3 regions of the Mesorhizobium sp. M0051 genome follow, and region 2 is predicted to be linked to each of the others. Evidence: predicted binding sites of a transcription regulator. Region 2 holds the regulator's gene; each other region holds the start of a gene.
What was found. Region 2 encodes PhoB, which activates phosphate uptake and scavenging genes when phosphate is short. Its sites were predicted from a motif close to TGTCATNNANCTGTCAT; they were not measured.
Positions count from the first base shown of each region.

Region 1 (3,250 bases), on a different contig from region 2:
GAAGTCGTTGGGATCGACGGCGCCCTTGGCGACTTCCTTGTGGAAGGTGCCGGAGGTGTAGCCGTCCTTGAAGTGGCCAATGCCGGACGAATCGTCCACCGCCACGTCGACCTTGCCGTCACGCACGGCCAGAACGTTGTTCTCGTGGCCGCCATTGAACTGAGTCGAAGCGAAGAAGGTTTCGTTCGAAGCGCCGGTGTCCTTCGGAATTTGGGTCAGCGGGATTAGATAGCCGGAGGTCGAATCCGGATCGGCGTAACCAAGCTTCTTGCCCTTGGCCGACTTGATGTCGGTGATGCCGGAGGATTTCAGGGCGAGGCCGATCGAATAGTAGCCTGTGGCGCCGTCGGTCTGCTGGGTGGTGAGGATCGGGGTGACTGCCTTCGGGTCCTTTAGAGCGACACTGGCATAGCCGGAAGCGCCGAGCTCGGCGAAGTCGAGCGTGCCACCGAGCAGGCCCTGGATCACGCCATCATAATCGGCGGCGGGGAACAGCGAGACCTTTTCGAAGCCGAATTCGGTCTTCAAATGGTCGGCGAGGCACTGGTAGTTGCGCAGCCGGTCGGTTTCGTTTTCGCCGCCGAGAATGCCGACGCGAAATTCCTTCATATCGGCCGCGTGGGCCATGCTGGTCGCCATGGCGAGCACCGAAACGGCGCTAAAAACCATCTTCCTGAACATTGGATATCTCTCCTGTAGGTTCCGGCCCCGCGCCGGCAGCGTTATCGATTTTGACAGGTGCCCTTGACGTGGGCTGGCGATCCCAACCGCTCTCAGTATCCCGGGAATGCGGGCTCGAGCGGTCCGGCGGATGCGGCGATCTTTCGGCTGAAGGCAACGCTGGTCGAGGTGATGGCCTCTGAGATTTCCTGGCCATTGTTGTCTGCGCCGTAGACGAGGCGCACGGCTTCGCGGTTGAGCTCTTCCGGCGGCCCGTCGAAAACGACCTTGCCGGCGGCCATGCCGACAATGCGGTTGCAATAGGTGCGGGCGGTGTCCAGCGTGTGCAGATTGGTGACGACGGTGATGCCTTCGCGCAAATTGATGTCCTGCAGCGAGTCCATCACCACCTTGGCGTTGAGTGGATCGAGCGAAGCGATCGGCTCGTCTGCGAGGATAACCCTGGGCTGCTGCATCATGGCGCGGGCAATGGCGACGCGCTGCTGCTGCCCGCCCGACAAAGTGCCGGCGGGCTGCAGCGCTGTACGGGCAATGTCGAGCCGCTCGAGTGCCGCGACCGCCTCGGCGCATTCGGCGCGAGAGAACATGCCGAACAGGTTTGACATGGTCGAACGGTGGTTCAGCTTGCCGAGCAGCACATTGGTCAGCACGTCGAGGCGCGGCACCAGGTTGAACTGCTGGAAGATCATGGCGCAGTCGCGTTGCCAGCGCCGCAGCGGCGAGCCGCTCAACTGGGAGACCTCGGCGCCGTCAAAAAAAATCGACCCCTGGCTGGGATCGATGAGGCGGTTGATCATGCGAAGAAGGGTTGATTTGCCGGCGCCCGAACGACCGATAATGCCAACCATCTGACCCTGCGGGATCGCGATGTTGATGTCGCTGACGGCGGTGTTCTTGCCAAATCGTCGGGTGACACCGCGGATTTCGAGCGTGGCAGAGGTTACTGACATGGGGCAGGTTCCAGTCCGGACCATATTGATCGTCAGGCACTCGCCTAACGCAGCCACATGAACCTGCCGTGTCGCGATGATGTCAGTTTTGTTACGCTCCACAGGCGTGGAGTTACGGTCGGCCCAAGACCTGCAGTTCCTCGCAGTGGAGGCATCGAACAGGTCCTGCCATGCGGCTGCCATGACGATGATGTGAAGAATTATCCTTCGTATTTTTCCAGGAAGGCCTCGGCCGATAGTTCCCGGAAATCGTCGAGCGAAGCGCGCAGCCTGGCATGATCCCAGTCCCACCAGGCAAGCGCCTGGTAGCGTTCGGCGGTTCGGCGGTCGAAGCGCTCACGGATCGGTTTTGCCGGCACGCCGGCGACGATGGTGTAGGGGGCGACATCCTTCGAGACGACAGCGCCGGCACCGACCGCCGCACCGTCGCCGACTGTGACGCCGGGCAGGATAGTCGAGCCATGGCCGAGCCAGGTGTCGTGGCCGATGGTGACGCGTTTGGCGCGGCGCTGGGCGAAGAACTCGCTCTCGTGTTCGGCGTCGTCCCAATAATCCGAGGCGCGATAGGTGAAGTGATGCAGTGTCGGCCGCCAAGTCGGGTGGTTGGTGGCGTTGATGCGCACGCTTGCCGCGATGTTGGAAAACTTGCCGATCGTGGCGCACCAGACAGCGCAATCCTGCATCATGTAGGAATAGTCGCCGAGTTCGCTCTCCAACACCCGGCTGCGGTCGGCGATCTCGGTCCAGCGGCCGAGCGTCGAGTTCTGCACCTCCGCCGTCGGGTGGACCAGCGGTGTCCCCGATAATTTCCTGGTCATGCGGCGACTTTTCCGGGAGCGAAAGCGGTAACGTCGATGATGCGGTCGGCAACCGCCTCGCGCACGTCGTGGTCATGGAAGATGCCGAGCAGGGCGACATCAGCCGCTTTCTTGGCGGCGATGAGTTCGATCACGACGTCGCGGTTCCTGGCATCGAGCGAGGCGGTCGGCTCGTCGAGCAGCAGGATCGGGTGCTCGGTGATGAAGCCGCGCGCGATGTTGACGCGCTGCTGCTCGCCGCCGGAGAAGGTCGCCGGCGGCAATGCCCAGAGTTTTTCCGGCAGGTTGAGTTGCGCCAGCAAGCCGCGTGCCTTGTCGCGGGCAATCTCGCGGTCCTCGCCGCGCTCGACCAGCGGTTCGGCGACGACATCGAGCGCCGAGACGCGCGGCACGGTGCGCAGGAACTGGCTGACATAGCCGATCGTTTGCCGGCGCACGGCAAGCACGGTGCGCGGGCTGGCGGTGGCAAGGTCGATCAGTCCGTCGTCATGCGTGACGATGATCTGGCCTTCATCGACGGCATAGTTGCCGTAGAGCATCTTCAGGATCGAGCTCTTGCCGGCACCGGACGGGCCGCCGAGCACGGTGCATTCGCCCGCCCTGATCGAGAACGAGACACCGGCGATCACCGGCAGTTTGATGCCGTCGCGCAGATGCATGGTGAAGCTCTTGGCGACGTCCGAGACAACAAGCGGGGTGGCCATCAGAAGGTGCTCCCATCGTCATTCGTTTGCGGGCCAACACCCCCCTCTGGCCAATGCAATTGCACGTGCGGAATAACGGTGAAATCTCGAAGCGGGT
Region 1 is NZ_JAMYUT010000001.1:348,125-351,374, reverse strand. Features, by position in the region: gene phnD (phosphonate ABC transporter substrate-binding protein) at 1-681, opposite strand, end outside; gene phnC (phosphonate ABC transporter ATP-binding protein) at 774-1,631, opposite strand; gene NKJ90_RS01670 (DapH/DapD/GlmU-related protein) at 1,832-2,449, opposite strand; gene phnL (phosphonate C-P lyase system protein PhnL) at 2,446-3,153, opposite strand.
Region 1: the regulator PhoB is predicted to act here: its motif matches at 1,711-1,727, upstream of phnC (phosphonate ABC transporter ATP-binding protein).

Region 2 (3,250 bases):
CGCACCGAAATCGAAGATAAGATCGCTCCCATTTCCTTTGGAGATGGCGAAAGTGTCGGCGCCGTCACCGCCGATCAGGACATCATTTCCCTTGCCGCCATCCAGCGTCTGATGACCCGACCCGCCCTTGATGATGTTGTCCAACGCATTTCCGAACGCATATCGATTGGCGCCGGTAACGACCAGGTTCTCGAAATTGTCGGGGAGCTTGTAGCTCATCCAGGTGTCGATCGTGTCGATCCCGGCCCCGGGATCTTCGACCGCCTTATTGTTGGTGGAATAGAGGTGATAGTAGTCATCGCCGGCGCCACCGTACATCGTGACATAGACGCCGGTGTCTCCCCAGAAGGAGTCGTTGCCTGAAGTGCCATGCAGTTCGGCCCCGGCTCCGGTTGCCGAGAACCAATGACTGGACGCGCCGGTGTAGGGAAGAGGAATACCTTTGGCGTTTAAGACCGTGCTCATCAGAAATCCTTCCTCTTTAGTGTCCGACCTGGTCAAATCATTCGGCGCAGCGTCCGGCGACCGCTTTCAAAGCAACGTTGCAACGAACGAGATCGTTCCCGCGGAATCATCATCAGATCCAAGATCGTATTGACTATTCGGAGCACATACAATCAATAAAGAAGAGGGAAACTCGCTCTTAGTCGGATGCAATTTTTAATAAAATTGCGAATTTATGCGAAACCACATCCTCTAGCGGGCACATAGCCATATTAGTTCAAATTGTTTCTTGAGGCGCGCGACTTTGATCGGAGGTCTGCGGGCAAGATAGCAATGTGACCAACTAAAGTGTCACGGGCCGTGCTTCCTGCGGCCAGCCTGGCAGAAAAGCGAATTGGGAGATCGGAAGGCAATCGCCAGCCAGTCAAGGTACGCGCGAGCCCGCGACCGCGAAGGGCAGTTTAGACTTCGATGCCGCCTGCTTGAATGTCTGCCATCGCGTGGCCATTGGCGACGACCTGCTGATCGAATTTGAACCTTGGTTCCGATCTATCGGCTAGTCTTCCCTGATCGCGTAGCCTGCGCCCCGAATGGTGCGGATGACGTCGGGCATGCGGCCGTTGTTGACGGCTTTGCGCAGCCGCCCGACATGCACGTCTACCGTGCGTTCGTCGATGTAGATCGTTTCGCCCCAGACGTTGTCGAGCAGCTGGCTGCGCGAGAACACGCGGCCGGGATGGCGCATCATGAATTCGAGCAGGCGGAATTCGGTCGGCCCGAGCCGGATCTCGCTCTTCTTGCGATAGACCCGGTGCGATTCTCGATCGAGCACGATGTCGCCGACCTTCAGCACGCTGGACAGCAGTTCCGGCTTGGCACGGCGCAGCAGCGCCTTGACCCTGGCCATGAACTCCGGTGTCGAAAACGGCTTTACCAGATAATCGTCGGCGCCGGTCGAGAGGCCCCGCACGCGATCGCTCTCCTCGCCGCGCGCGGTCAGCATGATGATCGGCAGCCGCTCGGTCTCGGGACGCATTCGCAGGCGCCGGCAGAGTTCGATGCCGGAGACCGCCGGTACCATCCAGTCGAGCACCAGAAGGTCAGGCACGTTCTCCTGCAGCCGGATCTCGGCCTCGTCGCCGCGCGTCACGACCTCGACCTGATAGCCCTCGGACTCCAGATTGTAACGGAGCAGCACGCCTAGCGGCTCCTCGTCCTCCACCACCATGATGCGTGGCGCGATCATCGGCTGGTTACCCCTGTCGTCATGCCGCGGGCGCGGACATTGTCGTCTCGTCCTGTTTCGGACGATTGGCCGGCAGCTGCGTGCCGGTCAAAACATAATAGGCATTTTCCGCGATGTTGGTGACATGGTCGCCGATGCGCTCGAGGTTCTTGGCGCAGAACAAAAGATGCGTGCACGCGGTGATGTTGCGCGGGTCTTCCATCATATAGGTGAGAAGCTCGCGGAACACGGAGGTGTATTTGACGTCGATGCGTTCGTCGTCGGCACGCAGTTTCGCCAGCGCGGCGGCGTCACGCGCCGCATATTCCTCGATGACGCCCTGCACCTGGATCAGCACCAGTTGTGCCATTCCATCGATCGAGTGCGAAAGGTCGCGCGGCGTGACGCTGAGGCCGACAGTGCCGACACGCTTGGCGATGTTCTTGGCAAGGTCGCCGATGCGTTCGAGATCGCCGGCCATGCGGATAGAACCGACGACATGGCGCAGATCATCGGCCATCGGCTGCCGCTTGGCGATCAGCGTGATTGCGCGGTCGTCGAGCTCGCGCTGGCGCGCGTCCATGATCGCATCATCGGAGACGACGCGCTGTGCCAAGGCGTTGTCGGAATTCAAGAGCGCCTTGGTCGCACCGCCGACCATCGAGCTGGCGAGATCGCCCATGTCGCTGATGAGCTTGCTGATCTGACCGAGATCCTCGTCGAAAGAAGCGACTGTATGTTCGCTCATGATCCTGTTCCTCGTATGCCTGAGCTCAGCCGAAGCGGCCGGTGATGTAGTCCTGCGTGCGCTTCTCGCGGGGCGACGTGAATATCCTCTCCGTGCGGTCGAACTCGACCAGCTCGCCCAGATACATGAAGGCCGTCTGCTTCGATACGCGCGCCGCCTGCTGCATGTTGTGGGTGACGATGACGATCGTGTAATCGGCTTGCAACTCGTCGATGAGCTCCTCGATCTTGGCGGTCGACAGCGGGTCGAGCGCCGAAGCGGGCTCGTCGAGCAGGATGACTTCCGGCTTCACCGCTACGGTGCGGGCGATGCAGAGCCGCTGCTGCTGACCGCCGGAGAGGCTGAGGCCGCTGGCGTCAAGCTTGTCCTTGACCTCGGTCCAGAGTGCCGCGCGCTTCAGCGCCTGCTCGACGCGGCCGTCCATCTCCGACTTGTTCAGCTTCTCGTAGAGCCTGATGCCGAACGCGATGTTTTCATAGATCGACATCGGAAATGGCGTCGGCTTCTGGAACACCATGCCGATCTTGGTGCGCAGCAGGTTGAGGTCCTGCGAGCGGTCGAGAACGTTCTGGCCGTCGAGCAGCACCTGACCTTCGGCCGTCTGCTTGGGATAGAGCTCGTAGATGCGGTTGAAGACGCGCAGCAGCGTCGACTTCCCGCAGCCCGAAGGCCCGATGAAGGCGGTGACGCTGCGCTCCGGCAAGGACAGCGTAATGTCCTTCAGCGCCTTCGATTGGCCGTAGTAGAAGTTGAGGTTCTTGACCTCGATCTTGGCCTTGGCGGTGGCCTCGGCGGCGATCGTCATGTCTGGAGACAACATCTGGCTCATTTGT
Region 2 is NZ_JAMYUT010000017.1:69,441-72,690, reverse strand. Features, by position in the region: gene eglC (endo-1,3-1,4-beta-glycanase EglC) at 1-465, opposite strand, end outside; gene phoB (phosphate regulon transcriptional regulator PhoB) at 1,001-1,690, opposite strand; gene phoU (phosphate signaling complex protein PhoU) at 1,710-2,417, opposite strand; gene pstB (phosphate ABC transporter ATP-binding protein PstB) at 2,443-3,246, opposite strand; gene pstA (phosphate ABC transporter permease PstA) at 3,243-3,250, opposite strand, start outside.

Region 3 (3,250 bases), on a different contig from region 2:
CGAGCCGGGTCGAGAACTCGAAGCTTCCGGCCTCGATCTCATTCAGGATCGTGTTCAGCCCGTGAGCGATTTTTTCTTGATCGGCCGCCGAAATAATGCCCGTCTGCGCCAGCATCTCGCTATGGGCGATCGAGCCTTTGATGTCCTGCGCATAGAGTTTTCGGTCGAAGGAGATCGACGCGTTGATCGCTTCCATGATCGCGGCCGGACCCGAGGCAAAACGTCCGCCCCACATCTGGTTGCTGGTCTTCTTGTCGCTCATGGCTATAACCCGTGATTCGGAGCACTTCTGAGAAAATGGCAGACGGTAATAAATTCTTCCCGGCCCCGCGCCTGATCCTCGCCGCCTTGGTGGCGGGCGCGCTGGCCGGCGCGGTCGCGGTATATGTCAGCGAGAGCCGGTCTGGCAACAATGCACCGGCACAAGCAGCCGTCGGTGACAGCAAGGACGATGTCGCCTGCGCCGCCAAGAGCGACCGTGCCAAAAAGATCGCGGCCTCGGCCACCGGTGAAGTCGCTGCACTGTTGCCGGCCGATCCGCCGCAATCCTTGAAAAGCCTCGCCTCTAACGGTCCGGACGGCAAGCCGATGACGCTTGCCGACCTTGCCGGCAAGACCGTGCTGCTCAATCTCTGGGCGACATGGTGCGCGCCGTGCCGTGCCGAAATGCCGGCGCTCGATGCACTGCAGAAGGAAAAGGGCAGCGACGCCTTTCAGGTGGTCGCCGTCAATGTCGATGCCGGCGACGATGTGAAGCCGAAGAAGTTCCTCAGGGATACCGGCGTCGCGACGCTCGGCTACTACAGGGATTCGACGATGGCGCTGTTCAACGACCTCAAGAAGCGCGGCCTGGCGCTCGGCCTTCCCGTCACCATGCTGATCGACGGCGAGGGCTGCCTGCTCGCCCATATGAACGGCCCGGCCGAATGGTCGGGGCCGGATGCCAGGAGACTGGTCGAGACGGTGCTCAAACCCGAAAGCCTTTAGAGCAACTCACCGTTTCACGGCTGCTGCAGCTGTAATCAGCATTGTCATACCCGAAAACCAGCTTGGCGGAGCCCGGTCCTGAAGACGGTCCCTGCGCTGTTCGTTGTCGCGCTAAGTCGGCTAACGCCATTGCTTTGCCGTAGTCTGTTACGGGGAGGCGAGCATTGCTTCAGGCAGAGATGAAGTTCATCGATCTGCAACAAAGCCGTTGTCTGATTGTCATGACCGACACATATTGCCTGTGCGGGAGTGCCCCTTTCGCCAATGACAAACGGGAGATGAAACATGAAGTCCTTCGGCTTCGCGGCCGGTGTTGCCGCCACCTTTACGCTGCTTTCCACCGCCTCCGCTTTTGCTGTCACGCAGATCAGCTGGTGGCACGCCATGACTGGCGCCAATGCCGAGGTCGTCGACAAGATCTCCAAGGATTTCAATGCCAGCCAGAGCGATTATGAGCTCGTTCCGGTGTTCAAGGGCACGTATCCCGAGACGCTGAATGCCGGCATCGCCGCCTACCGCGCCGGCCAGGCGCCCGACATTATCCAGGTGTTCGACGTCGGCACCGGCGTGATGATGGCAGCCGAAGGCGCAATCAAGCCGGCAGCCGATGTATTGACCAGCGCTGGAATGACCTTTGACAAGAGCCAATACCTGCCAGGCATCGTCGGCTATTATTCGAAGCCGGACGGCACCATGCTGTCCTTCCCCTACAACTCCTCTTCGCCGATCCTTTATTACAACAAGGACATCTTCCAGAAGGCTGGTCTCGACGTCGGCAGCCCACCCAAGACCTGGAATGAGGTGTGGGAAGATGCCAAGAAGATCAAGGCGAGCGGCGCGGCCGCCTGCGGCTACACCTCGACCTGGCTGACCTGGATCCATCTGGAGAATTTCGCTGCCTGGAATGATGTGCCATGGGCCACCCAGCAGAATGGCTTGGCCGGCGGCGATGTCGAACTCAAGATCAATGCGCCGATTTTCGTCAATCACTTCCAGGCGCTCGCAGACCTCGCCAAGGACGGCACCTTCAAATATGGCGGGCGCACCTCCGAAGCCAAGCAGATCTTCCTTGCTGGCGAATGCGGGATCATGACCGAATCCTCCGGCGGGCTCGGCGATATCGTCAAGTCCGGCATGAATTACGGCATCGGCCAATTGCCCTATGACAGCGACGCCAAGGGCGCGCCGCAGAACACGACGCCGGGTGGCGCCAGCCTGTGGGTTTTCGCGGACAAATCCGACGAGGAATACAAGGGAGTGGCTGCTTTCTTCGCCTATTTGTCGAAGACCGACGTGCAGGAGTACCTGCACCAGAAGTCGGGCTATTTGCCGGTAACGCTGGCGGCCTATGAAGCGACCAAGAAATCCGGTTTCTATGACAAGAACGTCGGTCGCGAGACCCCGATCCTGCAGATGACGGGTAAGGCGCCGACCGACAATTCGAAGGGCGTACGTCTGCCGAATCTGCCGCAGGTGCGCGATATCCAGAACGAGGAGTTCGAGAAGATGCTCGCCGGCCAGCAAACCGCGCAGCAGGCGCTCGACAATGCGGTCACACGCGGCAATGCCGCGATCAAGGAAGCGCTGGGGAACTAAAGCGGGCGCAAAAGTCCTTGTTCTACTGCGCACCCACCGTCCTGTCAGGGATCTCCCCCCGGAGAGGGGGAGATTTGCTGTGATTTCGCCAATTGTCGATGCTGCCGAATCCGAAACGTCCATCAATGCCACCTTTGACAGAGAAGGGCACCATATGGTGCCACCCGACTAACCAGCCCGGAGTGGCTCCTTGACCCCTCGCGTCGTCTTTCCCAACAAGGTCCTCCCCTACCTCTTGGTGGCACCGCAACTTGCCATCACGCTCGTCTTTTTCTACTGGCCGGCCGGTCAGGCGTTCTATCAGTCCATGCTCAGGCAGGACCCGTTCGGACTGAGGACCAGGTTCGTCTGGTTTGCCAATTTCAGGAAGGTGCTTGCCGATCCAGCCTACCTCAACTCGATCAAGGTGACGGTGGTGTTTTCCCTTGCGACCGCTATCGTCGCCATGTGCGTGGCACTCCTGCTCGCGGTCATGGCAGAGAAGGTGGTGCGCGGCAAAGGTCTTTACCGCACGCTGTTGATCTGGCCCTACGCGGTGGCGCCGGCGATTGCCGGTATGCTGTGGCTGTTCCTCTTCAATCCGTCGATCGGGTCGCTGGCCTACATGCTGAGAAGTTTCGGCATCGCCTGGGATCCGCTGCTCAACGGCACCCACGCCATGATCCTG
Region 3 is NZ_JAMYUT010000014.1:58,864-62,113, reverse strand. Features, by position in the region: gene argH (argininosuccinate lyase) at 1-262, opposite strand, end outside; gene tlpA (thiol:disulfide interchange protein TlpA) at 298-987, shown strand; gene ugpB (sn-glycerol-3-phosphate ABC transporter substrate-binding protein UgpB) at 1,273-2,583, shown strand; gene ugpA (sn-glycerol-3-phosphate ABC transporter permease UgpA) at 2,774-3,250, shown strand, end outside.
Region 3: the regulator PhoB is predicted to act here: its motif matches at 1,194-1,210, upstream of ugpB (sn-glycerol-3-phosphate ABC transporter substrate-binding protein UgpB).